4 regions of the Streptomyces lunalinharesii genome follow, and region 1 is predicted to be linked to each of the others. Evidence: riboswitches for the same ligand, from Rfam matches in the RefSeq annotation. Region 1 holds a riboswitch; each other region holds the start of a gene.
What was found. Region 1 has a riboswitch for cyclic di-AMP ahead of ABD385_RS17455 (C40 family peptidase). Riboswitches for the same ligand answer to the same signal wherever they lie in the genome.
Positions count from the first base shown of each region.

Region 2: another riboswitch for cyclic di-AMP. It lies ahead of ABD385_RS32940 (M23 family metallopeptidase); the one in region 1 lies ahead of ABD385_RS17455 (C40 family peptidase).
Region 3: another riboswitch for cyclic di-AMP. It lies ahead of ABD385_RS33590 (transglycosylase family protein); the one in region 1 lies ahead of ABD385_RS17455 (C40 family peptidase).
Region 4: another riboswitch for cyclic di-AMP. It lies ahead of ABD385_RS38995 (M23 family metallopeptidase); the one in region 1 lies ahead of ABD385_RS17455 (C40 family peptidase).

Region 1 covers NZ_BAAARK010000010.1:45,190-52,936, reverse strand. Annotated here, with positions in the region: gene ABD385_RS17465 (M23 family metallopeptidase) at 1-1,438, shown strand, start outside; gene pcrA (DNA helicase PcrA) at 1,547-4,090, opposite strand; cyclic di-AMP (ydaO/yuaA leader) riboswitch at 4,340-4,508, shown strand; gene ABD385_RS17455 (C40 family peptidase) at 4,517-5,653, shown strand; gene ABD385_RS17450 (hypothetical protein) at 5,852-6,205, opposite strand; gene ABD385_RS17445 (C40 family peptidase) at 6,463-7,149, shown strand; gene ABD385_RS17440 (alpha/beta hydrolase) at 7,454-7,747, opposite strand, start outside.
Region 2 covers NZ_BAAARK010000033.1:57,391-65,137, forward strand. Annotated here, with positions in the region: gene ABD385_RS32935 (DUF2332 domain-containing protein) at 1-647, opposite strand, end outside; cyclic di-AMP (ydaO/yuaA leader) riboswitch at 1,069-1,215, shown strand; gene ABD385_RS32940 (M23 family metallopeptidase) at 1,428-2,678, shown strand; gene ABD385_RS32945 (aldo/keto reductase) at 2,766-3,731, shown strand; gene ABD385_RS32950 (hypothetical protein) at 3,859-4,161, opposite strand; gene ABD385_RS32955 (PrsW family intramembrane metalloprotease) at 4,246-5,529, opposite strand; gene trmB (tRNA (guanosine(46)-N7)-methyltransferase TrmB) at 5,618-6,478, opposite strand; gene lhgO (L-2-hydroxyglutarate oxidase) at 6,644-7,747, opposite strand, start outside.
Region 3 covers NZ_BAAARK010000035.1:51,945-59,691, reverse strand. Annotated here, with positions in the region: gene ABD385_RS33610 (MFS transporter) at 1-1,176, opposite strand, end outside; gene ABD385_RS33605 (LysR family transcriptional regulator) at 1,289-2,164, shown strand; gene ABD385_RS33600 (cytochrome P450 family protein) at 2,212-3,588, shown strand; gene ABD385_RS33595 (transglycosylase family protein) at 3,827-4,849, shown strand; cyclic di-AMP (ydaO/yuaA leader) riboswitch at 5,109-5,278, shown strand; gene ABD385_RS33590 (transglycosylase family protein) at 5,286-5,969, shown strand; gene eno (phosphopyruvate hydratase) at 6,276-7,592, shown strand.
Region 4 covers NZ_BAAARK010000062.1:18,302-26,048, reverse strand. Annotated here, with positions in the region: gene ABD385_RS39010 (DNA gyrase/topoisomerase IV subunit A) at 53-2,497, opposite strand; gene ABD385_RS39005 (M16 family metallopeptidase) at 2,824-4,164, shown strand; gene ABD385_RS39000 (M16 family metallopeptidase) at 4,191-5,573, shown strand; cyclic di-AMP (ydaO/yuaA leader) riboswitch at 5,872-6,028, shown strand; gene ABD385_RS38995 (M23 family metallopeptidase) at 6,041-6,841, shown strand; gene ABD385_RS38990 (GntR family transcriptional regulator) at 7,126-7,747, shown strand, end outside.

The DNA.
Region 1 (7,747 bases):
GGCCCACCACGGCGGCACCGCGTACGACCCCGGCACCTACGACCCCGGCACCCACGCCCCCGCCGCGTACGCCAACGGCGGCTACGACAACGGCGCCTACAGCACCGGCTCCTACGACGCCGGCTCCTACGACACCGCCGGTTACCCCACCCAGGGCTTCGCCACCGACGGCTTCGACGGCGGGGCGTACGGCAGCGGCGGCTACGACACCGGCGCCGCGTACGGCACGGGAGACGGCCTCACCGGCGGCTACGGCACCGGCAGTTACGCCCCCACCGGGCACGACGCCGGGGGGTACAACACCGGCTACCAGGCAGCGGGCTACGACTCCGCCGCCTTCGCGGCCGCCGCCACCACCGTCCAGCAGCCCGTCGGCCACGAGGCCACCGCGGTCTGGTCGACCACCGACTACGCCGACTACGCCACCGACCGGACGCCCGACCCGGCACCCGGCATCCCGGCCCAGGCGGGCCCGCCCCCGGAGGACACCCTCCTGTGGGACGCACCCCTCATGGCCCACGCCGCGGGGACCGACGACCCCGACGGCCCGTCCGACACCGGTGCCTCGGCGACCGGTTCGGCGGCGATCGCCGACGCGATGACCCAGGCGATGCCCGTCACCGTCGTCCCGGACGACGACGCGCCCACCGGCCGGCGGGTGAGCGGCCCCCCGGCCGGCAAGGCGGTCCGCGGCGGCAACCGCGGCCGGCGCCGCCAGGCCAAGCGCTCGGCGCTGCTGACCGTCGCGGTGCCCTCGGTCGCCGCGATGGGCGTCTGCGCGGCCGCCGCGGCCTCCGTCAGCCAGTTCGGCGGGGACGACCAGGACGGCAAGACGACCCAGGCCGCGCCGGACGCCGGTGCCACGACGCGGACGACGGCCGCCAACAAGAAGCTGGACAGCCAGCTCGCCGGACTCAGCGCCAGCGCCCAGGACTTCCGCGAACGGGCCAGCCGCACCCAGGAACGGCTGGACCTCAAGCAGCGGCAGGCAGACGAGCGCAAGCGCAAGGAGGAAGAGGCCGCCCGCAAGGAGGCGCTGCGCCCCAAGTTCGTCCTGCCGGTCACCCAGCACGGCCTGAGCGCGCTCTTCGGCCAGGCCGGGGTCAACTGGATGTCCGTGCACACCGGCATCGACTTCCCGGTCAGCTACGGCACCACGGTCATGGCCGCCACCGACGGCACCATCCACACCCAGTGGAACTCCGCCTACGGCAACATGGCGATCCTCACCGCGCCCGACGGCACCGAGACCTGGTACTGCCACCTGAGCAGCACCAAGATCCGCTCCGGTTCGGTCAAGGCGGGCGACGCCATCGCCTACTCCGGCAGCTCCGGCAACTCCACCGGCCCGCACCTGCACTTCGAGGTGCGGCCCGGCGGCGGCGCGGCGGTCGACCCGCTCCCGTGGCTGCGCGCCCACGGCCTCAACCCGAACTGATCCCCACGCACCGGAAACGGGGGCCCGCCGCACACCGCGGCGGGCCCCCTCTTCCGTAGTCGCTCCCAGCCGGCAGATCCCGGGCTTACGCCGGGGCCCGCCCGCGGCTCAGAGCTTCTCCACCGGCGCGTACCGCAGCAGCAGCCGCTTGGGCTTCTCGCCGCCGAAGTCGATGGTGGCCTCGGCGTTGTCCCCGCTGCCCTTGACGCCGACGACCGTGCCGAGGCCGAAGCTGTCGTGGGTGACGCGGTCGCCGACGCCCAGCGAGACCACCGGGCGGTCCGCGGTGCGCCGGGTCGCGAAACCGCTCGGCCCCTTGGACCGCGTCGACGACAACGACGCCCCGATGCCGCCGAACCCGCCGCCCGAGGAACCGCCCGACGGCAGCCCGCCCATGGACGCCGACGGCGTCGCGGGGCCGGTGCGCTTCCACTCCAGGAACGAGTCGGGGATCTCCTCCAGGAAGCGCGAGGCCGGGTTGTACGAGGGCTGGCCCCAGGCGCTGCGCATCGTGGAGCGGGTGACGTAGAGCCGCTCGCGGGCGCGGGTGATGCCGACGTAGGCGAGCCGGCGCTCCTCCTCCAGCTCCTTGGTCTGGCCGAGCGCCCGCATGTGCGGGAAGACGCCGTCCTCCATGCCGGTCAGGAAGACCACCGGGAACTCCAGGCCCTTGGCGGTGTGCAGGGTCATCAGCGTGATGACGCCGGCGCCCTCCTCGTCCTCGTCCGGGATCTGGTCGGAGTCGGCGACCAGGGCGACCTGCTCCAGGAACTCGGCGAGCGTGCCCGGGCCCGCTGCGCCGGCCGCCGCCTCGGCGTCGGGGTCGGCGTCGGCGGCATCGGTGTCGGCCGCCGGCGCTGCGCCCTCGCCGCGCTCCTGCTCGAACTCCAGGGCCACGGAGGCGAGTTCCTGGAGGTTCTCGATCCGGGTCTCGTCCTGGGGGTCGGTGGAGGACTGGAGCTCGGCGAGGTAGCCGGTGCGCTCCAGGACCGCCTCCAGGACCGTGGCCGGGCCGGCCCCGGACTCCACGATCGTGCGCAGCTCCTCCATCAGGGCGTTGAACCGCTTGACGGCGTTGGCGGAGCGGGCGGCCATGCCGTAGGCCTCGTCGACGCGGCGCAGCGCCTGCGGGAAGGTGATCTTCTCGCGCAGCGCCAGGGCCTCGATCATCGCCTCGGCGCGGTCGCCGATGCCGCGCTTGGGGACGTTGAGGATGCGGCGCAGCGGGACGGCGTCCTCGGGGTTGGCGAGCACCCGGAGGTAGGCGAGGATGTCGCGGACCTCCTTGCGCTCGTAGAAGCGCACGCCGCCGACGACCTTGTAGGGCAGCCCGACCCGGATGAAGATCTCCTCGAAGACCCGGGACTGGGCGTTGGTGCGGTAGAAGATCGCGACGTCGCCGGCCTTGGCGTCGCCGGCGTCGGTGAGCCGGTCGATCTCGTCGGCGACGAACTGGGCCTCGTCGTGCTCGGTGTCGGCGACGTAGCCGGTGATCTTGGGGCCGGCGCCGGCGTCCGTCCAGAGGTTCTTCGGGCGGCGGTTCTCGTTGCGCTCGATGACGGCGTTGGCGGCGGAGAGGATGGTCTGCGAGGAGCGGTAGTTCTGCTCCAGCAGGATCGTGGTGGCGTCCGGGTAGTCCTCCTCGAACTGGAGGATGTTGCGGATCGTGGCGCCGCGGAAGGCGTAGATCGACTGGTCGGCGTCACCGACCACGCACAGCTCGGCGGCGGGGATGTCGACCGTGCCGGGGCCGACCAGCTCGCGGACGAGGGTGTACTGGGCGTGGTTGGTGTCCTGGTACTCGTCGACGAGGACGTGGCGGAAGCGGCGGCGGTAGTGCTCGGCGACGTCGGGGAACGCCTGGAGCAGGTGGACCGTCGTCATGATGATGTCGTCGAAGTCCAGGGCGTTGGCCTCGCGCAGTCGCGCCTGGTACATCGCGTACGCCTGGGCCAGGGTCTTCTCGAAACCGTCGGCCGCGGTCCCGGCGAAGCTCTCCTCGTCGACGAGTTCGTTCTTGAGGTTGGAGACCTTGGCGCTGAAGGACTTGGGCGGGAAGCGCTTGGGGTCCAGGTCGAGGTCGCGGCAGACCAGGGCCATCAGGCGCTTGGAGTCGGCCGCGTCGTAGATCGAGAAGGACGACGTGAAGCCGAGCCGCTTGGACTCCCGGCGCAGGATCCGCACGCAGGCGCTGTGGAACGTGGAGACCCACATGGCGTTCGCCCGCGGGCCGACCAGCTCCTCGACGCGCTCCTTCATCTCGCCCGCGGCCTTGTTGGTGAAGGTGATCGCGAGGATCTGGCCGGGGTGGACGTGGCGCTCGGCGAGCAGGTGCGCGATGCGGTGGGTGAGCACCCGGGTCTTGCCGGAGCCGGCGCCGGCGACGATCAGCAGCGGGCCGCCGCTGTGCGCCACCGCGGCCTTCTGCTGGTCGTTGAGCCCCTCCAGGAGCGCCGCCGGGTCGAGGGCCGGGCGGACGGCACCGTCGCGGTAGTACGACTGGCTGGAGACGGGCGCGTCGAACCGCCCGCCGAAGAGGTCGGCGGGGACCTCCTCCGGGGCCGGGCCGGGCTCGTCCTCGGGCGGCGGCGGGGGCTCCTCGTCCGTGGGGCCGAGGTCCGCCAGGAAGCTGTCGTCAAAGAGGCTGCTCATCGCCCACCGAGTCTAGGCCGCCGCACTGACAACCGGTCCCGGAGTGCCGGATTGGCCGGCACCGCTCCGCCGCGGGCGCTACCGTGTCCGTTCTGTCCCCAACCTGGCGCCGTTCGCGTTCAGGTCACGAAAAGGTTTCGGGCATATCGAACACCAGCCTTCACAGGAGCCACACGAGTTGGCTACGGTCTCGCTCGGGCAGCCTGCAGTCCCCGCGGACGACAGCGTTCGCACGGGCCGCCCCCGCCGAGTCCGGTCCCGCCGCGAGGCACCCGGAGCCGGGGACCCACCAGCACCACCGGGGTGAATCGACCGGTGCATCCGTCGCCAGGCGGACGCAGCAGTCGTAGGGCAAGCCTTCCGTCAGCAGACCGCCCGAACCCGACAGCTAACCCGGTAGGCGGTCCACGGAAGGAGTCGCCGGCCTTGGCGTCCCATCGCAAGCCGCGCACCCCCATACTCGCCACGCCCGGCGGCCGTCGTACGGCAACCGGGCTCACCACCGCCGCCCTCGCCTCGGTCACCCTGCTCTCGCAGACCGCGAACGCGGCCCCCAAGGCGCCCCAGCCCTCCGTCGAAGAGGTCAAGACGAAGGTCGACGACCTCTACCAGCAGGCCGAGGTCGCCACCCAGAAGTACAACGCCGCCAAGGAGAAGGCCGACGGCCAACAGCGCACGGTCAACCGCCTGCTCGACGAGGCGGCCCGGCGCGCGGACAAGATGAACGAGTCCCGGCGCCGGCTGGGCGCGTTCGCCTCGGCGCAGTACCAGAGCGGCGGGATCAACCCGACCGCCCAGCTGATACTCGCCAAGGACCCGCAGCAGTTCGTCGACCGCAACCACCTGATGGAGCAGTTGACCGCGCAGCAGAAGCAGGCGATCACCGACTACCAGGCGCAGGCCGCGGCCGCCACCCGCCAGCGGGCCGAGGCGACCAGCAGCCTGGAGAGCCTCCAGCAGTCGCAGTCGTCACTGAAGGAGAACAAGAGAAACGTTCAGGCCAAGCTGGCCGAGGCGCGCCAGCTACTGTCCCGGCTGACCGCCCAGGAGAAGGCGCGGCTGGCCGAACTGGAGCGCCAGAAGGAGGCCGAGGCCCAGCGCAAGGCCGCCGAGCAGGCCCGCAAGGAGGCCCAGCGGCGCCAGCAGCAGCCCGGCGGCGGCAGCGGCACCGGGCAGGGCTCCGGCGGCGGCACGTCCGACAGCGGCTCGAACTCCACCAAGGCCGGCAAGGCGATCGCCTTCGCCCGCGCCCAGATCGGCAAGCCGTACGTCTGGGGCGCGACCGGGCCCAGCTCCTACGACTGCTCGGGGCTGACGCAGGCCGCGTGGCGGGCCGCCGGGGTCGACCTGCCGCGCACGACCTGGGACCAGGTCAAGGTCGGCACCCGGGTCTCCAGCAGCGATCTCCAACCCGGTGACCTGGTGTTCTTCTTCAACGACATCAGCCACGTCGGGATGTACATCGGCGGCGGCGAGATGATCCACGCACCGCACCCGGGCGCCAGCGTCCGGGTCGAGTCGATCTACGGGATGCCGATCTACGGCAGCGTCCGGCCCGCGTAGCCGGTCGACGGGCGCGCCCCCGCGCCCGCGACGAAGCCACCCCCCACGGCCACCCCCCACACGCCACCGCGCGGTCATCCGTCGCCTCCGGAAGTACGGAGCGGGATGACCGCGCGGTGAGCCGTTGGTGCGGCGGTGCGGCGCCGGGGCCGGGGCCGCCGGGCGGGTGCCGGGGCCGGGGCCGGACTGCCGGGGTGCTCAGGTCCAGAGCACCGCGATGAAGATGTTGAGCATGGTGAGCCCGCCGACCGCGCCGAAGAGCGGCTTGGGGAGCTTCTCCTCGTCGCGCTTGACGTAGACCAGCGCCAGGATCACCACCAGGACGGCCATCTTGATGCCGATCTTGATGTTGTTGAGCGAGTGCCCCTGCATCTGGTTCAGCCCGACCATCACGATGCCGGTGACCAGCATCGTGAGCGCGCCGTGCAGCATGGCCGGCACGAAGCGGGCGGTGCCCGCGCCCATGGCCTTCATCTGGGTCAGGAAGCCGCCCAGGAGGGAGGCGATGCCGATGATGTGCAGGGCGACGAAGACATTGATTACTACGTCCATAGTGCTGGATCGTATCCGCCCCATAGCACGCCCTTTCCGGCAGGGCGCCCGTGATGGCGGCTTCGGTCAGGGCCCACCGCTCCCGACCCCCCGCCGACCGCCGACCGGTCATCCCCGTGCGGCGGCCGCTCGGAAACGGACAATGCCGGGCAAGGGGGTTCGAGACCGTGACCCCGGGCCTAGCTTCCTCCTGCAGACGACCGGACCCGCACCCCACCGGTCGCATTCGCCCCGCAGGGAAGGAAGTGACGGCCGCCATGGCGTCGCACCACACGGCCGGAGAGCGGCCGCCGCTCACACCACCGCCGGCCCGGGCGCACCCCGCCCGCAGCACCCGCACCGGGCTGCTGCTCGCCGCGGACCCGCAGCGCTATCTGGACGGCGCCACGGTCCTGGAGCGCACCGGCAGCCACCAGGCGACCTCGGTGACCGGCTGGGCCCGCCGCCTCGGCAGCGTCCGCCGCCTGGGCAGCCGTCCCGCGACCGCCGCGGAACGCGCCCCGGAACGCCCGGCGCCACCCACGCCCACCGCCGGCACCGCGCCGACCGCACCCGGCGCGCCCGCGGCCCTCGCCCCGCCGGTGGACGCCCGGGCCGCCCGAGCCGCCCGAGCGGTGGCCTTCGCCCACTCCGCCCTCGGCAAGCCCTACGCCTGGGGCGCGACGGGGCCGGCCGCGTACGACTGCTCCGGGCTGACCCTGGCCGCCTGGCGGGCCGGCGGCGTCACCCTGCCCCGGACGACCTACACGCAGATCGCCTCCGGCACCCGCGTCGACTGGCCCCGACTCCGCCCCGGGGACCTGGTGTTCTTCCACCCCGGCATCAGCCACGTGGGCCTCTACATCGGCGGCGGCGAAATGATCCACGCCCCGCACGCCGGCACCCCCGTCGAGATCGCCCCGCTCAACCGGCTGCCGTACGCGGGCGCGACCCGTCCGGGATAGCCGCGCCCGGCCACTCCCACCGACAGGCTCCCGCGGCCAAGGCCGCCGGCCGCCCGGCCGCCTCCCGCCCGGCCGTCTCCCGGCCGCCCGTCTTCGGCCCGCCCGGGGCGAGTTGCCCCCTACGGCGTCGGCGACGGCGCCCCGTCGCAGCCCCCACCATCGTCGCTCCACATCCACCACCCCCGGTTCCGTCCTGCGCGACCTCCGTCACTCGCACAACGCTCCCGGGCCCGGCTCCATGCCCGCTTCCGCAGCTTCCGGCGGAGGTTCACCCGAACGGTGAACTCCGCCGGTCGGCGGCCGGCTAGCCCCGCAGGAACAGCCCGAACCACCGGAAGATCTCCGGCACTTGGTGCTTCCACACCGGCACCGTGTGGCCGCCCGCACCGGACGAGATCTGTTGGACCGTCACCGTCGTCGGATTCTTGGCGAGCTGCTTGAGACCGATCCCGGCCTGGTAGCCGTCGCCGCTCGCGCCCGAGATGTACAGCGCGGTGCGGGGCGGCTTGCCGGCCGCGTTGGCGGCCTTGAGGAGGTGCAGCGGGTTGGTCTCGACGCGCAGCTTGGGGTCCTTGCCGGCGAGCGAATCGCGCTCTAT
Region 2 (7,747 bases), on a different contig from region 1:
ACGACCTCCGGCCGCGCGCCGGGCGGCACCGTCGCGCCGTCGTCCCAGGGCGCGACCCCGCTGGTGCGGCAGGTGAAGGTGACCGCGCCGTCCGGGGCGCCGGCCTCGACCAGCTCCCCGTAGGTGCCGGGGGGCCCGTCGGGGACGTACCGGTAGCTGTACCGGTCGGGGTGGAGGCACAGCCCCGCCGACGTCCCGACCTCCAGGAGGGCCAGCGGCTGCGGCAGCCGGGCGAGCAGGGGCAGTAACGCGGCACAGCGGGCCGGCTCGTTGGTCTGGGTCGCGCGCTGCATGATCACCGCGCGGACCTCGTCCCAGTGCCGGACCGTCCACTCGCGCCACCGCCCGTACGCCGCCTCGCCGCGCGGCCCCGACTCGGCGTGCGGGCCGTCCAGGTAGCGCACCGCGGCGAGCAGCAGGTTCGGCTGCTGTTTGTTCCCCGAGGGCAGCGAACGGGCCAGCAGTTCGCAGATCTCGTCGTCCTGGCCGATCCGGGCGGAGAGCTCCTCGTGCGCGTCGGACCGGCCCCGCGCCTCGTACCAGGAGAACTCCCGGTACCGAACCGCCACGTCCCGTGGGGTGTTGACGGTGTTTCCGGTGTGTCCGGCGTTTCCGGTGTTTCCGGTGTTCGCGACGTTGACGACCATGAGGCGACGTTACCGTCCTCACGTTCCGTAACTGTGGGGCGGCCCTCCGCATAACGACTGGCGCACGATCGCCGCGAGATCGTTTGGCGATGTCGCTCCAACTCGCCCTGTTTGCGGCCGGACTGGGGGTAAAAGTCCACGCCAGAGCTTGTTCGGGGGGCTTGCGGAACCCTCGCGGATTCGTGGGAACGCTTGGATTTCCCGCACCGTCTCTATTACTGTCCGATAACGGAGCGCGGTCGTCCCAGCCGTCGCCAATGGCGGCACCGCGCGCCGGCGCCGAATCCTGCACGCGCTGTTCCCGCACCTCCAGAACGACCTTGAGCCACCCGCCCGAGCCGGCCTTCCGCACGGCGCGACCCGCGTCCTCGACCCGAGTCGAGTCGCCCGGATCGGCCGGTTCCGGGGGTCCTGTCGGATCCGCCTGGAATTGCTTGGAATTGAGTCGAGGGAACCGGGGAACCACCAACTTGGGGTGAATCGGGCGCCTCTCGCCAGGGGGCGCCGGTAGGAGACCTTCCTGCTCCGAACCCGTCAGCTAACCCGGTAGGCGAGAAGGAAGGAAAGGAGTGCGCCCCCGTGGCGTCCAACAGGCCCGCCCCTCATGCTCCGTCCGCGTACGGCCTCCGTGGTCCCACCGACTTCGGCGGCCCCGCCGCCTTCACCGTTCCCACGACTGCCGGTGATCCCGCCGGTGCCGGTGTTCCCTCCGGTGCCGCTGTTCCCGCCGCTGTGAGCGGTTCTGACGGCGGCGGCGCGTTTGCTGGTGCCGGTGGTTCCGTGGACGGTGCCGCTTCCGGCGAGGCACCCCAAGTCCTCGCGTCGTACGGCCAGTTGCCGGGGCGGCGATCCCTCGGTGAGGCGTTCTCCCACGACCTGTTGGCCCCGTACCCGTCGCCCGAGGGCGCGCCGGCGGACGCGCCGGGCGGTACCGAGCCGTCGGCCGGCCCCGCCGGTGAGGACGTCGGCGACGCAGGCCTGCCGGCCGACGAGTCGGCCGCCGGCGACGCATCGGCCCGCCCGGTCCGCGGCAAGCACCGGGTGGCCAAGCAGCGCAGCGGCGGGCTGGCGCGCGGCGGCACGGTGCTGGGCGTCGGCGTGATCGCGGCGGTCGGCGCGAGCGGGGTGGCCGCGGCCGAGGACCGGCCGCCGGTGCCGATATCGGTGCCGGACCCCGCAGGCGCCCTCGACGACGCCCCCGGTGCCCTCCAGGACGCCGGCCCCCGCGCGGCCGACGCCGGTGCCGCGCCCGTCGCGACGCCCGCCGGCGCGGACGCCGCGGCCTCCGCCCCCGCGGGGCCCTCCGCCCCCGTCAGCCCCGCCGCGTCCCACCCACAGGGCGACGCCGCCACCGCTGGCGGCGCACCGGGCGCGGGGCCGGCCGAGGCGCTGCGCCACCGCATCCTGCAGCAGGCCGACGGCCGAGCGGAGGCCGCGGAGCCGGCGGCGGAGGCGGGCAGTGGTGCGGAGGCCGGGCCGGGCTCCGCATCGGACGCCGGGCCGGCATCCGGCCCAGCGCCCGCCACGGCGCCCGCCACGGCATCCGGCTCAGCGCCCGCCACGGCATCCGCGCCGGCTGCGCCCGCGTCGCAGGCCCGTCCGGCGGCGTCGGAGGACCGGCCCGCCGACGGGGCGAGGACCTCCGTCGCCCCGGTCTCCTCGTACACCCTCGCCACCGGCTTCGGGCAGGCCGGCGACCGCTGGGCCGCGGACCACACCGGACAGGACTTCACGGCCCCGACCGGCACGCTGGTCAGGGCGGTTCACGACGGCACCCTCACCCAGGCGGGCTGGGCCGGTGGCTACGGCTACCGCATCGTCCTCACCCTCGACGACGGCACGCAGCTCTGGTTCTGCCACCTGTCGTCGATGGTCAAGACGACGGGGCGGGTGCACGCGGGCGACGTCATCGGCCGGGTCGGCGCCACCGGGAACGCCACCACGCCCCACCTCCACCTGGAGGTCCGCCCCGGCGCCGGTGCCCCGACGGACCCGCTGCCCTGGTTGCACGACCGCGGGGTCACGGTCTGACGGCCGCCCGGTCGCGGGGGAGAGATTCCCCGCGACCGGGCGGGTGCGGAGGGAACAACTCCCCGCTGCCGGGCGTTGTCACGGAGCATGACCGTGACACACGCCCAGAGCTCCGCCCCCACGCCCAAGTCGCTCGGTTCGCTGTCCGTCTCCCCGCTCTGCCTCGGAGGCAACGTCTTCGGCTGGACCGCCGACGAGGCCGAGTCCTTCGCCGTGCTCGACGCCTACGTCGCCGGCGGCGGCAACTTCATCGACACCGCCGACGCCTACTCCTTCTGGGTGCCCGGCAACAAGGGCGGTGAGTCCGAAACCGTCATCGGCAACTGGACGGCGGCCCGCGGCAACCGCGACGACGTCGTGATCGCCACCAAGGTCGGCGCGCAGACCGACCTCAAGGGCCTGTCCGCCGCCACCATCAAGACCGCCGTCGACCTCTCCCTGAGCCGCCTCCGTACGGACTACATCGACCTCTACTACACCCACTACGACGACGAATCGGTCGAGGTGGGCGAGTTCCTGACCGCCCTCGACGACCTCGTCCGGGCCGGCAAGGTCCGCGAGATCGCCGCGTCCAACATCTCCGCGCAGCGCCTCCAGGAGTCGCTGGACTTCTCCGCCCGCGAGGGCGTGGCCCGCTACGTGGCCCTCCAGCCGCACTACAACCTGGTCTCCCGCGACACCTACGAGGGCGAACTCGCCGACGTGGCCGCCCGCAACGGCATCGCCGCGGTCCCGTACTACGCGCTCGCCTCCGGGTTCCTGACCGGCAAGTACCGCCCGGGCGGCAACGTCGACAGCGCCCGCACCGGGAAGGCCGCCGCGTACCTGGAGACCGACCGCGGCCGCCGCGTCCTCCAGGCCCTCGACACCGTCGCCGCGGCCCACGACGCCGAGGTGTCCACCGTGGCCCTCGCCTGGCTCGCCGCCCAGCCCACCGTGGCGGCGCCCATCGCCAGCGCCCGCACCCTGGCGCAGCTCCCGGCCCTGCTGGCCGTCACCGAACTCGCCCTCACCGACGTCGAACTCGCCCTCCTCACGGAGGCGTCTGCCTGACGCGCGACGGATGCGGTGCGGCGGGCCGGTACGGTGCCGCACACCGCGCCGGTGCGGGGCGCGCATCGCCGCGCCCCGCACCGTCCGCCGCACCCGGCGCAGCCGTCGACCGGGGCGCGGCCCGCCGTCAGCCGCGCCGGTCCGCCACCGCCCACGAAGCCAGCGCGACGCCGCCCGCCACCGCGAAGACCGAAGGCCACGCCCCGATCTTCTTGGCCAGCGGATGCGACCCCGCGAACGCCGCCACGTAGGCGCCGCTCAGCGCCGCGGCCGCCTTCGTGCCGGCCTTCTGCTGCCAGCCGCGGGCGGCCACCGCACCGGCCGCCGCCAGCGCCACCCCGCCCAACGGGCGCTTCTTGGTCCACCGGGCCACGCCGTAACCGCCCACCAGACCGGCGGCCGCCACCACACTCGTCGGTATCCCAGCCATCGCAGAATCCTCCCTTTCACGGACAACTCCCACGAGCCTACGCGCGGGCGGCGCGGCGCCCGGAAGCACCGTCAGGTGTGGCGATCAGCGCTGGTCACGGGCGCGCGGGCGCGGTGCGCCCGCGCCGCACGCCCACGCCTGGAGCAGCGCAGGACCCGCCCACGTCCGGTACTGCCACAGCAGCTCCAGCAGTTCGCGCTCCCGCGCGGCGAAGTCCGGGGACGGGCCCGCCAGGTGGGCGCGGCGGCGGTGGAAGGAGAGGGCGGTGGCCAAGGTGGTGTAGGCGGTGACGGCGCGGGCGGCGGCCGGGCCGTGGGTCCGGCGGGCCAGGTCGCGGGCCAGGGCGCGGGTCCGCAGCGAGGCGAGCGCGGTCGGCTCGGGCGGAGCGAGCCACCCGGCGGCGGTGTACGGGGCGAGGTAGACCCGCACGGACAGCAACTCCTGCCGGCGGGCCCACAGCGCCAGCCAGGTCAGGGTCAGCAGCACCGGCACCATGCACACGCCGTAGACGGTCAGGAAGCCGGCGTCGCCGAGGCTGGAGGCGGCGTTCCACACGCCGTGCAGCAGGACCGCCGTGGTCAGGCCGAGGAGGACCAGCGCGGCGCGGGCGGCCCGGCGGCGCGGGTAGCGGGTGGCGGCTATCCCGAAGGCCAGCCCGGTGAGGATCGTGAAGAGCGGATGGGCGAACGGGGAGACCACGATCCGCACGAAGAAGGTGCCGGCGGTCAGCGAGTCCAGGCCGGTGTGCCCCATGGAGCGGTCCTCGCCGAAGGCGCTGCCCAGGTAGAGGATGTTCTCGGTGAAGGCGAATCCGGTCGCGGTGATCCCGGCGATCACGATGCCGTCCGTGATGCCGTCGAAGTCACGGCGGCGGAAGCGGTAGAGCAGCACGATGGCGGCGGCCTTCATCACCTCCTCGACGATCGGGGCGACGACGGTCGAGCCCCACGCCTGGGCGTCGGTCGGTGAGGCGGAGGCGATGTTGTTCGCCAACCAGTCCGTGGCGAAGCCGTTGGCCAGCACCGCGACCAGGGTCGCGGCACACGCCCCCCAGGCGAAGGCGAACGCGAGGTTCCGCCAGGGTTCGGGCTCGATCCGGTCCAGCCAGCAGAACGCCGCGATCAGCAGCGGCACCGGGAAGACCGCCAGCCCGAGGCCGACCAGCAACCCCTCGGTGCCGGTCTGCCGCCGCACGATGCCGAGGATGAGCACCCCGGACAGGGCCAGCAGCGCGGCCAGCGCGACGGCCCCGACGGTCTTGCTGCGCCAGGGCGCGGACCGGCGCCGGGGCCCGTCGGGAACCTCGACGGGCGTGTACGACGACGGGCCGGCTGAGCGCTCGGGCAGCGGCGGCGGTGACGGGTACACCCGTCGACCCTAGCGAGGGCGGGCCGGCGGGGACACGCGGACGGGGAGTGCCGCGGGCGGGCCGGACCGGTGCCCCGGGGCCGCGGCCTCAGCCCCGGCGGCGGAACAGCAGGTCGTGGACGGTGTGCCCCTTGTCCAGGCCCTGCCCCTCGAACCGGGTCAGCGGCCGGAACTCCGGCCGGGGCGCGTACCCGGAGTGCAGGTTCTCCAGCGCCGGCTCGGCGGCGAGCACCTCCAGCATCTGCTCGGCGTACGGCTCCCAGTCGGTCGCGCAGTGCACCAGTGCGCCGGGCGCGAGCCGGGTCGCGGCCAGCGCCACGAACTCGGGCTGGATCAGCCGGCGCTTGTGGTGCCGCTTCTTGGGCCAGGGGTCCGGGAAGTACACGCGCAGGCCGGCGAGGGAGCCGGGGGCCAGCATCTCCCGCAGCAGGATGATCGCGTCACCGTTGGCCACCCGGATGTTGGACAGACCGTTGCGCTCCGCGAGGCGGAGCAGATTGCCCTGGCCGGGGGTGTGCACGTCGCAGCCGAGGATGCCGGTGCCGGGGTCGGCGGCGGCCATCTGCGCGGTGGCCTCGCCCATCCCGAAGCCGATCTCCAGGACGACCGGCAGCCCGCCGAAGAACGCGTCGAGGTCGAGGCGGGAGAGCCCGTCGATGTCCATGCCCCACGTCGGCCACAGCCGGCGCAGCGCCTCGGCCTGGGAGGCGGTGACGCGGCTGCGGCGCGGCTGGAAGGAGCGGATCCGCCGCTCGTGGTGCGAGCCGGCGGGGTCGGCGGCCGGCCCCGTCCCGTCGGGGAACATCGGCGCGCCGCGCCGGGGCACGGCGGCCGAGGCGGCGGTGGCGCCGAGCGGGCGCGCGGGCGGGGCGGCGGTCACCGGGGCGTGCGCGGCCGTCACGTCGGCAGCGGCAGCGGCGGTCTCAGGGGTGGCGGGGTTCTCGGACACAGTGCGTCCGATTCTACGGACGGTGCCGCCGCGGGGTGGACCGTCGCCGACGGGCCGGCCCCGGCCGGGACCCGTCGAACGGTCGAACCGCAGGTCGGCGCCGCGTCTACGGGGAGGGCGGCAGCCGTCGCACGCCCTCCGGCCCCGGCCCGTGCCCCGCCGCCCTCACTCCCCGGCGCCCTCGCTGCCCACCTCCCGAGCCGGGAGGCCCAGCAGCCGGGTCACCCGCCGGGCCACCTCCCGGCCGATCGGGAGGGAGGCCGTGGCGGCCGGGGACGGCGCGTTGAGGACGTGGATCATGCCGGGGGACTCGGCGAAGAGGAAGTCGTCGACGAGGGTGCCGTCGGGGAGGACGGCCTGGGCGCGGACCCCGGCCGGCGACGGCACGAGGTCCTCCGCCGTGGCGGCCGGCAGCAGCCGGCGCACCGCGTCCGTGAAGGCGCCGCGGGACAGCGAACGGTGGAGCTCGCCCGCGCCGTAGCGCCAGTGGCGGCGGGCTATCCGCCAGGAGCCGGGGAAGGCGAGGGTCCCGGCGAGCTCGGCGGGCCGGACCGTGCGCCAGTCGTAGCCCTCGCGGGCCAGCGCGGGCACGGCGTTCGGCCCGATGTGGACGGAGCCGTCGACGCCGCGGGTCAGGTGCACGCCCAGGAACGGGAAGGCCGGGTCGGGGACCGGGTAGACCAGGCCGCGGACCAGGGCGGCGCGCTCCGGGGCGAGGGTGTAGTACTCGCCGCGGAACGGGACGATCCGCATGCCCGGGTCGTCGCCCGCCAGCCGCGCCACCCGGTCGCAGTGCAGCCCGGCGCAGTTGACCAGCGCGCGGGCGCGGTAGACCGTGCCGCCGGCGGTGCGGACCGCGACCCGGCCCGGGCGGCGGCCGATGGCGGTGACCTCCTCGCCGAACACGACGCGGGCGCCGTCCTCCTCGGCGAGCCGGCCCAGCTGCCGGGCCACCGCACCGAAGTCGCAGATGCCGGTGGTGCCCACGTGGATGGCGGCCAGCCCGCGCACCTCGGGCTCGTACTCCGCGATCTGGGCGGGGCCCAGCTCCCGCACCGGCAGGCCGTGCTCGCGGCCGCGCTGGATCAGGCCGTGCAGCCGCGGCAGCTCGCTGCGCTCGGTGGCGACGATCAGCTTGCCGGTGACCTCGTGCGCGATGGCGTGCGCGGTGCAGAACTTGACCATCTCCGCCGAGCCCTGGAGGGCGAAGCGCGCCTTCAACGAGCCCGGTGGGTAGTAGATGCCGCTGTGGATCACGCCGCTGTTGCG
Region 3 (7,747 bases), on a different contig from region 1:
GACCATCGAGGTGAGGGCGGAGCCCGCCGCGCCGCCGGCGAAGTAGCTGGTCATGTAGGCGGAGTTGAGGCGGTTGCGGGCCTCGGGGCGGACGCCGTAGACGAGGTTCTGGTTGCTGACGTGGATCGCGTGGGCGGCGAGGTCCAGGACGATCACGCCGGCCAGGAGGGCCGCCAGCGACCAGGCGCCGCCCGTGCCGCCGGCCGCCAGCAGGCCCCAGGAGCCCAGCAGCAGGAACGCGCTGACGCCGGTGACGCGGTGCGCCAGACCCCGGTCCGCCAGGCGGCCGGCCGTCGAGGCGGCGAACGAACCGGCCGCGCCGACCAGCCCCAGGAGCCCGATCGTCGACTCCTGCCAGCCGTACGCGGGCCCCGACAGCAGGAACACCAGCGCCGTCCACAGGACGCTGAAGCCCGCGAAGGTCAGCGCGCCGAGCGCCGCCCGCCAGCGCAGCACCGGCTCGTGGGCGAACAACGCCAGCGTCGAGCGGAGCAGGGCCGGGTAGCGCAGTCCGGCGGTGGTGCGCAGGGTGGGCAGGCGCAGCCGCAGCAGGAGCGCGATCAGCAGCATCAGGGCGGCGTTGAGCCAGTAGACGGTGCGCCAGCCGCCCACCTCGGCGAGCAGTCCGGCCGCCGTACGGGCCAGCAGGATGCCGAGCAGCAGCCCGGTCATGAGGGTGCCGATGGTCCGGCCGCGTTCGGCGGGGGCGGACAGGGTCGCCGCGAACGGCATGACGACCTGGGCGGCGACGGAGGTGAGGCCGGTCAGGGCGGTGCCGGCGAGCAGCAGCGCGCCGTTCGGGGCGCTGGCCGTCACGGTCAGGAAGACGGCGGTCAGGGCGCACAGGACGACCGCCAGCCGGCGGCGTTCCAGGAGGTCGCCGAGGGGGACGAGGAGCAGCAGGCCGAGGCCGTAGCCGGTCTGGGCGACGGTGACGACCAGCGCGGCGGTGCCGGTGGAGAGGTGGAGGTCGTGGCCTATGACGTCCAGGAGGGGTTGGGCGAAGTAGTTGCTGGCGACGGACAGGCCGGCGGCGACGGTCATCAGCAGCAGGGTGCCGCGGGTCAGCCGGGGCGCGGCGGCCTCCGCTGCGGCCTTCGGTCCGGGCTGCGGGGGGACTGCGGGGGTCGGGTGCGGTCCGGTCGGGTGGGGCGCGCCGTGCGCGGCTCGGGTCATGCGGTCCAGCGTCCCGCCGGGATCATCGATCGGTCCAACGCATAGTTTTCATCGCATCGATCGTGGAACGCGATGGATGGCGCGGGGCCGGCGGGTGCCTACGATCGCGCGCATGGAGCTCCAGCAGATGCGGTACGTCGTCGCGGTCGCCGAGACCGGTGGGTTCACCCGGGCCGCGGAGCGCTGCCACGTGGTGCAGTCCGCGCTCAGCCACCAGATCGCCCGGTTGGAGAAGGACCTGGGGGCGCGGCTCTTCGACCGGACCAGTCGCAGCGTGCGGTTGACCGCCGCCGGGGAGGCGTTCCTGCCGGTCGCCCGGCAGGCGCTGGAGGCCGCGGAGCGGGCCCGGGCGGAGGTGGCGGCGGCGACCGGGGAGGTGCGCGGGCGGCTGGCGGTGGGCGCGATCTCCACCGTTGGGGCGGTCGACCTCGCCCGGGAGCTGGGCGCGTTCCGCACGAAGTACCCGAAGGTGCGGATCAGTCTCCAGATGGAGATGAGCGATCCGTTGATCGAGCGGGTGCGGGCGGGCGTGCTGGACGTGGCGTTCGTCGGGCTGGTGCCCGGGGCGCGCGCGGTCGGCGTGCGGGAGGAGGTGCTGGCGCGCGGGGAACTGGTCGCGGTGGTGCCGCCGGAGCACCCGTTGGCCCGGCGGGAGTGGACGACGTTGGCGCGGGTGGCGCGGGAGACCTTCGTCGACTACGCGGAGGGGTCGGCGGCGCGGCGCCAGCGCGAGGAGGCGTTCCGGGCGGCGGGGCTGACGACGCAGGTGGCGTTCGAGGTGACCACGGTCGAGTTCCTGGCGGAGCTGGTCCGGGCCGGGCTCGGCATCGGCATGGTGCCGGAGGTGTCCGCCCGGAAGCTGGCCGGGTTGCACCTCGTGCGGGTGCGGCCGGCGCCGGTGCGGACCGAGCGGGTGGTGTGGAGTCGCCTGGGGCCGTCGCCGGCTGCGGCGGCGTTCCTGGCGGGACTGGGTGTGGAAGTGGGGTGACCTGCTGGTTTGGGTGGGGCGGGTGTGGCACCCGTTACGGTCGAGAGGTGCAGCAGACGTCCGACGCCCACCAGGAGAACCGGTCCGACCCCCACCCGGAGGCCCGGCCCGAAGCCCGTCCGGCGGGCGACCCGCCCACCGGGTGTCCGGTCGCCGCGTCCGCGGTCGCCGCCGGACCGACCCCCGCCCTCTTCTCCTGGGAGTTCGCCGCCGACCCCTACCCGGCGTACGCCTGGCTGCGCGAGCACGCGCCGGTGCACCGGACCCGGCTGCCCAGCGGCGTCGAGGCGTGGCTGGTCACCCGTTACCCGGACGCCCGGCAGGCGCTGGCCGACGCGCGGCTGTCGAAGAACCCGGTGCACCACTCCGAGGCCGCGCACGGAAAGGGCAAGACCGGCATTCCGGGCGAACGCGGCGCCAACCTGATGACGCACCTGCTGAACATCGACCCGCCGGACCACACCCGGCTGCGCCGCCTGGTCTCCAAGGCGTTCACCCCGCGCCGGGTCGCCGCGTTCGCGCCGCGCATACAGGAGCTGACCGACCGGCTGATCGACGGCTTCGCGCAGCGGGGCAGCGCGGACCTGATCCACGAGTTCGCGTTCCCGCTGCCGATCTACGCGATCTGCGACCTGCTCGGCGTCCCGCCCGAGGACCAGGACGACTTCCGGGACTGGGCCGGCATGATGATCCGGCACGGCGGCGGGCCGCGCGGCGGCGTCGCCCGGTCCGTGAAGAAGATGCGGGCGTACCTGGCCGAGCTGATCCACCGCAAGCGGGCCGACCTCGGCGACGACCTGATCTCCGGGCTGATCCGGGCCTCCGACCACGGCGAGCACCTCACGGAGAACGAGGCCGCCGCGATGGCCTTCATCCTGCTCTTCGCCGGCTTCGAGACCACCGTCAACCTCATCGGCAACGGCGCCCACACCCTGCTCCGTCACCCCGCACAGCGCGAACTGCTCCAGAAGTCGCTCGCGGCCGGCGACGAGGAACTGCTCGGCACCGCCGTCGAGGAGCTGCTCCGCTACGACGGGCCGGTGGAGCTGGCCACCTGGCGGTACGCGACCCGGGAGCTGACGCTCGGCGGCCAGCGGATCGCCGAGGGGGACCCGGTCCTGGTGGTGCTGGCCGCCGCCGACCGCGATCCGGCGCGGTTCGACGAGCCGGACGTGCTCGACCTCACCCGGCGTGACAACCCGCACCTGGGCTACGGGCACGGCATCCACTACTGCCTCGGCGCGCCGCTCGCCCGGCTCGAAGGGCAGACCGCGCTGACGACCCTGCTGACCCGCCTTCCGGACTTCCGACTTGCGGCGGAACCTGACGATTTGCGCTGGCGCGGCGGGCTCATCATGCGCGGACTGCGCACCCTGCCGGTGGAGTTCACGCCCGAACCGTCCCGACCTGGTGCCATGCCGTAATTGACACTTCGTCAGTTGCGTGACCATTGCGTGATCTCCGCTACACCGGCTTGTGACTGCCCGTGACCCCGGCTACCTTTCGACCGACGATCGGGGCCGGCCCCGGGCTGCCGCCCGGTGTTCCCGCCGACACCGGTCCGACAACTTCAACCGCCGCGCGAAAGGCAACCGCATGCGTTCCGGGAACGGCCGACACCGTCGCCCCAGACAAGCACCGGCCATCTTTGTCACGGCAGGAGTGACCGGCGCGGGCCTGGCCCTCCCGCTGTTCACCGCGGGCGGTGCCCAGGCAGCCGACGCGTCCACCTGGGACCGCGTCGCACAGTGCGAGAGCGGCGGGGTGTGGAGCGCCGCCACCGGCAACGGCTTCTACGGCGGCGTCCAGCTCACCCAGGAGATGTGGGACGACTACGGCGGCTCCGCCTACGCCTCCCGCCCCGACCTCGCCAGCCGCGCCCAGCAGATAGCCGTGGCCGAGGCGATCCTCGACGACCGCGGCCCGGACGCCTTCCCCAGCTGCGCGGTGAAGGCCGGACTGACCAAGGGCGGCCGCAAGCCCGCCGTCGACCCCGGCGCCACCACCCGGCCCGCGCCGCGCCCGTCCCACGGCCACACCGGCACCGGCGACCCCTCCGACACGGCCGGGGACCAGGATCAGGCGGGCCCGGCCGGCAGGACCCCCGCGCCGTCCGACGGCGCCTCCGCCGGTTCCGACACCGGCACCGGTGCCGACGCGGGTGCCGACGCCGGTACCGACGCCCCGGACGCGCCCCCGGTGACCCCGGACCCGACGGACTCCTCGTCCGCCACTCCCGCCCCGTCCGACTCCGCGACGCCGGGCGACTCCCCTTCGGGGAAGCCGTCCGACCCGGCGTCCCCCTCGCCGTCCGACCCGGCCGACCCCGGTGCCCCGGCGTCCCCGTCGGACTCCGCCGGACCCGACCGGCCCGCCGAGCCGGGCACGCCGCCCGCCGCCGGCAAGCACCGCGGCACGCCGGACGACGGCACGGACCCCGCCCAGGACCGGGACGGCGGCAGCGGCCGGCATGCCTCGCGCGGCGGGGAGACGCCCCGCACGCCCCCGGCGAAGACCGACAGCTACCGCGTGCGCGCCGGTGACAACCTGTCAGCCATCGCGGACCGCCATGACCTGCCGGGCGGCTGGCCGGCGCTCTACCACCGCAACCAGGGCGTCATCGGCGCCGACGCGGACCTCATCCACCCCGGCCAGCTGCTCGATCTCGGCCGGACACAGGGGTAGTTACCGGCAGTTCGTCGTTTTTCGCGGCGTTCCGTAAAAGTGAGATATGGCTCTCGTTGCGGGGGGCGGACCCCGGTTCGCCCCCCGTTCTCATACCGGTGCCGACCTGCGGAAATGACCACCGCGATGATCAAAAACGGTCAACTTGGTTCAGAAGATGGGGTTTGAACACCAACGGGATTACTGATTACGGTCAGGACCGCTCGCCAAAGCGGGCCCTTCGATCGCACGCCGAGTCCTGCCGGCGGTCGGAGTCGACGACGCGCAAGCGCCGAAGGCAGGAGCGGGGGACCCAAGGTAAGTGCCGACCCCGCCCGTGAGAACGGGTCAGTCGGCTTGGGGTGAAGTCGCGTGTGCAGCACACGCGGCCGGGCAGCTCACACGGCCCGAACCCGACAGCTCACCTCGTAGGCGTCGGTGAGGAAACGAACGCACGATGCTGATCAACAAGGGCAAGCACCGCCGCAGCTCCAAGGCCGTCCGCGTCGCCACCCTGGCCGGTGTCGCCGGCGCCGCCGTCGCCGTCCCGCTGATGGGTGCCACCTCCGCTTCCGCCGCCTCGGTCGCCACCTGGGACAAGGTCGCCCAGTGCGAGTCCGGCGGCAACTGGTCGATCAACACCGGTAACGGCTACTTCGGTGGCCTGCAGTTCTCGAACTCCAGCTGGGCCGCCGCCGGTGGCACCCAGTACGCGGCCCGCGCCGACCTGGCCACCAAGTCCCAGCAGATCGCCGTCGCCGAGAAGCTCCTCGCCATCCAGGGCCCGGGTGCCTGGACCTGCGCCGGCGCCGGCAACCTGACCTCCGGTGGCCCGGCCGCCAACGTCGACACGTCCGGCGGCGCCACCGTCAAGAAGAGCCAGGGCGCCTCCGAGGCCCGCAAGCAGACCGAGGGCACCACCAAGAAGTCCGCCCCGGTCCGCGAGAAGGCCGAGAAGGCCCAGCCGGCCCCGCAGCAGTCGCACCGCTCCGGCGACACCTACACCGTCAAGGCCGGCGACACCCTCGCCAAGATCGCCAAGGCGCACGGCACCCACTGGAAGTCGCTCTACGCGGCCAACAAGTCCGTCGTCGGCGGCAACCCCAACCTCATCTTCCCGGGCCAGAAGCTCAGCATCTGAGCCGTCCCGGTTGCCGAGAGAGCTGCCCCGCTGTGGCGCGTACCCCCGAGCGCGCCACGGCGGGGCTTCTCCGTTCCCGGGCCCCGGAACCCCACCGCGGCCCGGCCGTCCCGCCTGGACCGCCCCGGCGACCGTCCTGACGTGCACCGATCCCGGTGCCCCGCCGACGGCCCGGCGCGACGTTCCCCGCTCAGCGAACATTGCCCGCAAACCTCCCGTGAACTGGGCTTTTAGCCTGCTTGTTGGGGTTTTTCGTCCCACGGAGCGGGCCACAGGCGAGCGGATCCGTCCGAGGCCGTTAGGCTCATGCCGAGAACTCCAGACACCCACGAAGGAGACAACGTGCCGTCCATCGACGTCGTCGTAGCCCGCGAAATTCTCGACTCGCGAGGTAATCCCACGGTCGAGGTCGAGGTCGGCCTCGACGACGGCAGCACCGGCCGTGCCGCGGTGCCGTCCGGCGCCTCCACGGGTGCCTTCGAGGCCGTCGAGCTGCGGGACGGCGACCCCAACCGCTACCTCGGCAAGGGCGTGGAGAAGGCCGTCCTCGCCGTCATCGAGCAGATCGGCCCGGAGCTCGTCGGCTACGACGCGACCGAGCAGCGGCTGATCGACCAGGCGATGTTCGACCTGGACGCCACCGACAACAAGGGCTCGCTGGGCGCCAACGCCATCCTCGGCGTCTCCCTGGCCGTCGCGCACGCCGCCTCCGAGGCCAGCGACCTGCCGCTGTTCCGCTACCTCGGTGGCCCGAACGCGCACGTCCTGCCCGTCCCGATGATGAACATCCTGAACGGCGGCTCGCACGCCGACTCCAACGTGGACATCCAGGAGTTCATGATCGCCCCGATCGGCGCGGAGTCCTTCTCCGAGGCCCTGCGTTGGGGCGCCGAGGTCTACCACACCCTCAAGAAGGTGCTGAAGGCCAAGGGTCTGGCCACCGGCCTGGGCGACGAGGGCGGCTTCGCCCCCAACCTCGGCTCCAACCGCGAGGCCCTGGACCTGATCCTGGAAGCCATCAAGGAAGCCGGCTACGCCCCCGGCCAGGACATCGCGCTCGCGCTGGACGTCGCCGCCTCCGAGTTCTACAAGGACGGCAAGTACCAGTTCGAGGGCAAGGAGCGCTCCGCCGCCGAGATGACGGAGTACTACGAGGAGCTGGTGGCGGCCTACCCGCTGGTCTCCATCGAGGACCCGCTGTTCGAGGACGACTGGGCCGGCTGGAAGGTCATCACCGACAAGCTCGGCGCCAAGGTCCAGCTCGTCGGCGACGACCTCTTCGTCACCAACCCCGAGCGCCTGGCCCGCGGCATCGAGGAGGGCTCCGCCAACGCCCTCCTGGTCAAGGTCAACCAGATCGGTTCGCTGACCGAGACCCTGGACGCCGTCGAGCTGGCCCAGCGCAACGGCTTCAAGTGCATGATGTCGCACCGCTCCGGCGAGACCGAGGACGTCACCATCGCCGACCTCGCCGTCGCCACCAACTGCGGCCAGATCAAGACCGGCGCCCCGGCCCGCTCCGAGCGCGTCGCCAAGTACAACCAGCTGCTGCGCATCGAGGAGATCCTCGACGACGCCGCGGTGTACGCGGGCCGCTCCGCCTTCCCGCGCTTCAAGGGCTGACCACGCCCTGACGCCGTCGGCGCCCCGCGCGCCGCACGGCAGCAGCACCGCACCGTCCGGCCGCGCTCTTCGAGGGTCCGAGGACTCGACGAGGGGGCGCGGCCGGGACGAAGCACACCGTCCCCGGCACCGGTCCCGTACCGTTGCCGGGGACG
Region 4 (7,747 bases), on a different contig from region 1:
CCGCGGTGGCTCTTCACCACCCCGGCGGCGTCACGTACGCAGTTCGTCGTGGTTACACGGGACCGGCCAGTGCTGCCACCTTCGTGGTCAGCGGCAAGCCGGAGCCGTCCCGGCGGGGATCAGGTTCCGGCAGTGCGACGGCCGCGCCCTTGGCGTCGGCGGCGCGCACCGGTGCCGCGCCGACCCAGGCCATCGTCAGGCAGTCCTCGCCCTTGAGGAACCGCTGGCAGCGCACGCCACCGGTGGCCCGGCCCTTGCGCGGGTACTGGTCGAACGGTGTGAGCTTCGCCGTCGCCACCGAGTCGTCCAGCGTGCCGTGCGACCCGGCGACCGTGAACACCACGCCGTCCACGGCCGGATCGACCGCAGCGAAGGCGATCACCTTCGCGCCTTGGCCCAACTTGATGCCCGCCATGCCGCCCGCCGGCCGGCCCTGTGGTCGGACCTGCGACGCCGGGTAGCGCAGCAACTGTGCCTCGTCGGTGATGAAGACCAGGTCTTCCTCCCCCGTGTGCAGCTCCGCGGCGCCCACGATGCGGTCACCGTCCTTGAGGGTGATGACCTCCAACTCGTCCTTGTTGGACGGATAGTCGGGCACCACCCGCTTCACGACGCCCTGTTCCGTGCCGAGGGCCAGACCCGGTGAGGACTCGTCCAGGGTCGTCAGGCACACCAGCTGCTCGCCGTCCTGGAGGCTCAGGAACTCCGCGATGGGGGCGCCACCGGAGAGGCTGGGCGTCGTGGTGTCCGGAAGCTGCGGCAGGTCGATCACCGACAGCCGCAGCAGCCGCCCGTCGGACGTCACCGCGCCGACCTCACCACGTGCGGTCGCCGGCACCGCCGAGACGATCACATCGTGCCTGGCACGCCTGGCATCGGCGTCGAACGCCGCCTCCGCCGTCGTGGTGCGCGCCAGCAGGCCCGTGGAGGACAGCAGCACCCGGCACGGGTCGTCGGAGACCTCCAGCGGCACGGCGGAGACCGGAGAGCCCGCCGACTCCAGCAGGACCGTCCGGCGCGGCGTGCCGTACGTCTTGGCGACCGCTGCCAGCTCGCCGGAGACCAGCTTGCGCAGTTCAGCGTCCGACTCCAGGATCCGGGTCAGTTCCGCGATCTCGGACTCCAGCCGCTCACGCTCGGCCTCCAACTCGATCCGGTCGAACTTGGTCAACCGGCGCAGCGGGGTGTCGAGGATGTACTGGGTCTGCACCTCGCTGAGCGCGAAGCGCTCGATCAGGCGCTCCTTGGCCTGGGCGCTGTTCTCGCTGGAGCGGATCAGGCGGATGACCTCGTCGATGTCCACCAGGGCGGTCAGCAGGCCCTCGACCAGGTGGAGCCGGTTGCGCCGCTTGGTGCGGCGGAACTCGCTGCGTCGGCGCACCACGTTGAAGCGGTGGTCGACGTAGACCTCCAGCAGTTCCTTGAGGCCCAGCGTCAGCGGCTGGCCGTCCACCAGGGCGACGTTGTTGATGCCGAAGGACTCTTCCATCGGCGTGAGCTTGTAGAGCTGCTCCAGCACCGCCTCGGGGTGGAAGCCGTTCTTGACCTCGATCACCAGCCGCAGGCCGTGCTCGCGGTCGGTGAGGTCCTTCACGTCCGCGATGCCCTGGAGCTTCTTGGCCCCCACCAGATCCTTGATCTTGGAGATGACCTTCTCCGGGCCGACCGCGAAGGGGAGTTCGGTGACGACCAGGCCCTTGCGGCGGGCGCTGACGTTCTCCACCGCGACCGTCGCGCGGATCTTGAACGTGCCGCGGCCCTTCTCGTACGCGTCCCGCACCCCGCCCAGGCCCACGATCCGGCCACCCGTCGGCAGGTCCGGACCGGGCACGAACCGCATCAGGGTTTCGAGATCGGCGTTCGGATGCTTGATCAGGTGGCGGGCCGCGGCGATCACCTCGCCGAGGTTGTGCGGCGGCATGTTCGTCGCCATGCCGACGGCGATGCCGGACGTCCCGTTGACGAGGAGGTTCGGGTACGCGGCGGGGAGGGCGACCGGCTCCTGCTCCTGGCCGTCGTAGTTGGGCGTGAAGTCGACGGTGTCCTCTTCGATGGACTCCGTCATCAGGGACGTCGCCGACGCCATCCGGCACTCGGTGTACCGCATCGCGGCGGGCGGGTCGTCGTTGCCCAGGGAACCGAAGTTGCCGTGCCCGTCCACCAGGGGCAGCCGCATCGAGAACGGCTGCGCCATGCGGACCAGGGCGTCGTAGATCGACGCGTCGCCGTGCGGGTGGAGCTTGCCCATCACCTCACCGACGACTCGGGCGCACTTCACGTACGCGCGCTCGGGCCGCAGGCCCATCTCGTTCATCTGGTAGAGGATGCGGCGGTGCACGGGCTTGAGACCGTCGCGGGCGTCCGGCAGGGCGCGCGAGTAGATGACCGAGTACGCGTACTCGAGGAAGGATCCCTGCATCTCGTCGACGACGTCGATGTCGAGGATCCTCTCCTCGAAGTCGTCCGGCGGCGGGGTCTTCGTGCTGCGGCGGGCCATCGCGGCTGCGGCTCCTTCTGCTGCGTCTACTGCCGATGTGTGATCAACGCTGTGGGATCAACGCTATTGGGTCAACGCTTCGGACCAACTCGGGGATCCACGTTGACCGGCCGGCCGGCGGACCGACCGGCGAGTCCGATGAGTCTGACGCCGACCATTGTGGACCGCCCCACTGACAACGCTCACCACGACTCCCCCCTTCCCGCCCCGCCGTGGGGGACGGCGCACGTTCGGGGCCTTCCGCACGGGAACTTCGCCAGATGCCGACGCGGTTGCATACAGTGACAGAACTTCCTCGCAAGCGGATCGAAGGGACGTACATGCCCATGGGTCACACGGCCACTGAAGAAGCCGGCTCCGGCGGCCTGACAGCAACCGAGCACAGGCTGGCCAACGGCCTGCGCGTGGTGCTCTCCGAAGACCACCTGACGCCGGTGGCGGCCGTCTGCCTGTGGTACGACGTCGGCTCCCGCCACGAGGTCAAGGGCCGCACCGGCCTGGCTCACCTCTTCGAGCACCTGATGTTCCAGGGCTCCGCGCAGGTGAAGGGCAATGGCCACTTCGAGCTCGTCCAGGGCGCCGGCGGTTCGCTCAACGGCACCACCAGCTTCGAGCGCACCAACTACTTCGAGACCATGCCCGCCCACGAGCTGGAGCTTGCCCTCTGGCTGGAGGCGGACCGGATGGGCTCGCTGCTGACCGCGCTCGACGAAGAGTCCCTGGAAAACCAGCGCGACGTCGTCAAGAACGAGCGCCGCCAGCGCTACGACAACGTCCCCTACGGCACGGCCTTCGAGAAGCTGACGGCGATGGCCTACCCGGACGGCCACCCGTACCACCACACCCCCATCGGGTCGATGGCCGACCTCGACGCCGCCTCCCTGGAGGACGCGCGGTCCTTCTTCCGCACCTACTACGCGCCCAACAACGCGGTCCTGTCCATCGTGGGCGACATCGACCCCGAGCAGACGCTGGCCTGGGTGGAGAAGTACTTCGGCTCGATCCCCTCGCACGACGGCAAGCAGCCGCCGCGCGACGGCAGCCTGCCCGAGACCATCGGCGAACAGCTGCGCACCGTGGTGGCGGAGGAGGTCCCCTCCCGCGCCCTGATGGCCGCCTACCGCCTCCCGCACGACGGCACCCGTGAGGCCGACGCCGCCGACCTCGCGCTCACCATCCTGGGCGGCGGCGAGTCCTCCCGGCTCTACAACCGCCTGGTGCGGCGCGACCGCAGCGCCGTCGCCGCCGGCTTCGGCCTGCTCCGGCTGGCCGGCGCGCCCTCGCTCGGATGGCTGGACGTCAAGGCGTCCGGTGGCGTGGAGGTGCCCGCCATCGAGGCGGCCGTCGACGAGGAGCTGGCCCGCTTCGCCGAAGAGGGGCCCACCCCGGAGGAGATGGAGCGCGCCCAGGCCCAACTGGAGCGCGAGTGGTTGGACCGGCTCGCCACGGTCAGCGGCCGCGCCGACGAACTGTGCCGCTTCGCCGTCCTGTTCGGCGACCCGCAGCTCGCGCTGAGCGCCGTCCAGCGCGTCCTGGAGATCTCCCCGCTGGAGGTGCAGGCGGTCGCCAAGGCCCGGCTGCGCCCCGACAATCGCGCCGCGCTCGTCTACGAGCCGACCGCGCAGACCGACGCCGCCGGCACCGAGGAAGAGGAGGCGGCCAAGTGACCGACGCCACCACCCCCGTGAGCACCATGGAGTTCCACCCGCAGCCCCGCAGCGGTGCCGCCAAGCCGTGGGCCTTCCCGGCCCCCGAGCGCAGCCAGCTGCCCAACGGGCTGACCCTCCTGACGAGCCACCGCCCCGGCCAGCAGGTCGTCGCCGTGGAGATCAACCTCGTCGCCCCGCTGGAGGCCGAGCCCGAGGGCCTCGACGGGGTCGCCACGATCATGTCCCGGGCGCTGTCCGAGGGCACCGACAAGCACACCGCGGAGGAGTTCGCCGCCGAGCTGGAGCGTTGCGGCGCCACCCTGGACGCGCACGCCGACCACCCCGGTGTACGGGTCTCCCTGGAGGTCCCGGCGTCCCGGCTGCCGCGCGCGCTGGGCCTGCTCGCCGACGCGCTGCGCGCCCCCGCCTTCCCAGAGGGGGAGGTCGAGCGGCTGGTCGGCAACCGCCTCGACGAGATCCCGCACGAGCTGGCCAACCCGGCCCGGCGGGCCGCGATGGCGCTGTCCAAGGAGCTCTTCCCGGCCACCTCCCGGATGTCCCGGCCCCGTCAGGGCACCGAGGAGACCGTCGCCCGGATCGACGCGGCCGCCGTCCGCGCCTTCTACGACGCGCACATCCGCCCCGCCACCGGCACCGCCGTCATCGTCGGTGACTTCACCGGCCTCGACCTGGACGCCGCACTGGCCGACACCCTGGGCGCTTGGACGGGTTCCACCGCCGATCCGCAGAAGCCGTCCCCGATCGTCGCGGACGACACCGGCCGCGTCGTGATCGTCGACCGCCCCGGCGCCGTCCAGACGCAGCTGCTCATCGGTCGGATCGGCGCGGACCGGCACGACCGGGTGTGGCCCGCCCAGGTGCTCGGCACGTACTGCCTCGGCGGCACCCTCACCTCCCGCCTGGACCGGGTGCTGCGCGAGGAGAAGGGCTATACCTACGGCGTGCGGTCCTTCGGGCAGGTCCTGCGCTCCTCGGCGCCGTCCTCCCCGGAGGGCGCGACCGGCGCCGCCATGCTCGCCATCAGCGGGTCGGTGGACACCGCCTCCACCGGGCCGGCCCTCCAGGACCTGTGGACGGTGCTGCGCACCCTCGCCGCCGAGGGGCTGACGGACGCCGAGCGGGACGTCGCCGTGCAGAACCTCGTCGGCGTCGCGCCGCTGAAGTACGAGACCTCCGCCGCCGTCGCCGGCACGCTGGCCGACCAGGTGGAGCAGCAGCTCCCCGACGACTACCAGGCGCAGCTGTACGTCCGGCTCGCGGAGACCGGCACGGTCGAGGCGACCGCCGCGGTCGTCAACGCGTTCCCGGTGGACCGGTTGGTGACGGTCCTGGTCGGTGACGCGGCGCAGATCGCCGAGCCGGTCAAGGCGCTGGGCATCGGCGAGGTGACGGTCGTCAGCGGCTGACCCACCCTGTGACGGGGCGTCATCCGACGGCTCGTCAATCATCGACAAAGCGGCTCCCGTGGCGGTCACTTGCCACGGGAGCCGTTTCGTTCGTGCGCTCCGTGGGGCTACCGGGCCGGCGCCTGCGGCTCCGGTCGGTCGTCACTGTGACGGGCCGGTGGTGACCGGTTTGTTGCGTCGGTTGCCCGATTCGCGTGTGGCGTGGCGCACAAAAATCCGGTTCTGTTTGCCGATTGAAAGTTGTCCCGATTAGCGTCGGTCCGGCTGTTCGTCACAAGTCCGCCACACCAGTGGCACCGGACAGTCATCGCCGAGTCCCCGTACGGCGCGAGCCAGGGGAGCCGGGGACCCAACCGTCCCTTGGGGTGAATCGGGCCCCTCTCCGGAGGAGTCCGTAGGAGACCTTCCTGCTCCGAACCCGTCAGCTAACCCGGTAGGCGAGAGGGAAGGAAAGGATCAGCCAGTACATGGCGTTCACCCGTGCCACCGGGAAGCACCGTCGTGCGAGCCGCACCGCTCGCACCACCCGCAACCTCGCCGGCATAGCCACCCTCGCCGCCTCCGGCGTCGTCGCCTCCGTCGCGTCGCCCGCGCTGGCCGCGACGGACGAGTCGGCCCCCCATGACACCGGCCTCCAGCAGGCGGTCGTGATGGGCGACGAACTCGCCGTCCGGATCGAGGCACAGGCTGACGCGCAGCAGGCGGCCGCCGAGGCCACCGCGGCGCGCGCGAAGGCCGAGGCCGAGGCCGTCCGGCTGGCCGACGCGGCCAAGAAGAAGGCCGACGAGGTGAAGAAGAAGGCCGACGAGGAGCGCGCGGCCAAGGTGCGCGCCGCTCGCGAGGCCGAGCGCAAGCGCCTCAACACCTTCGTCGCCCCCGTGACCGGCTCCTACGTCTCCACCGGGTACAAGGCGTCCAGCGGACTGTGGTCCTCCGGTAGCCACACCGGCATCGACTTCCACGCCGCCTCCGGCACGTCGGTCCACGCCGTGGGGTCCGGCACCGTCGTCGAAGCCGGCTGGGGCGGCGCGTACGGCAACAACATCGTGATCCGGATGAACGACGGCACGTACACCCAATACGGTCACCTTTCGTCGATCGGGGTGACGGTCGGCCAGTCCGTCACCCGGGGCGAGCAGATCGCCCTCTCCGGCAACACCGGCAACACCACGGGTCCGCACCTCCACTTCGAGGCCCGGACCGGCCCCGACTACGGCTCGGACATCGACCCGATCGCCTACCTCCGCGCGCACGGCGTCAGCGTCTGATCCGACCGCGACTTCTCCGCCGCAGTACCGTCCCCCGGAGCCCCGGCCCACCACCCTGGTGGGCCGGGGCTCTGCTGTTACCCCAAGACGGGCGGCGCTTCCCTGGGCTGCGCGGGCGCTTTCGGACAGCCATCATCTCGCCGACCGAATGATGCCCCGCCCGTCGTCCGAAAAGCGCCCATGAATTCTCGAACTCCGGAGAGGAAATCCGCGCCGGTCGAATACAGTCGGGGAAAATCGTCGAACGGCGGCGGTTTCCGGTGATGACGGTGGAGGCGCAGGCGATGCGAGGTCACATTTCCACGCATGCGGTGTGCACGGCGATTCGCGACGACATCGTCTCGGGAGTGCTCGCGCCCGGGAGCCGACTGGTCGAGGATGTTCTCGCCACGCGGTACGGCGTCTCCAGGGTCCCGGTGCGAGAAGCGCTGCGCACCCTGCAGTCCGAAGGATTCGTCACCACGCGCCTCCATGCGGGCGCCTGCGTCGCCGAACTCACCGAACGGGAAGCCGTCGACCTCCTCGACATCCGGGCCGCCCTGGAGCCGCTGGGCGCCGCCCGTGCGGCCACCCGCCGCAGCGCCGCCCACCTCAAGGTGCTGCGCGGCCTCGTGCGACTCGGTCGTGAGCGGGTCCGGCACGGCCACCCCGCGGACCTGTACCAACTGGACGCCTGGTTCCACGAGACGCTCGCCCAGGCCACCGGCAGCCCCCACCTCACCGCCCTGCTCATGCAACTGCGGCGCAAGATCGAGTGGATGTACGTCGTGGAGCCACCCGCGCGCCCCGCCGCTTCCTGGGACGACCACGGCGCCGTGCTGGACGCCGTGGTCCGTGGCGACGCGGAGCGGGCGCGCGCCCTCATGGCGGCGCACATCGAGCGGTCCTTGCCCGTGTACCGGCTGC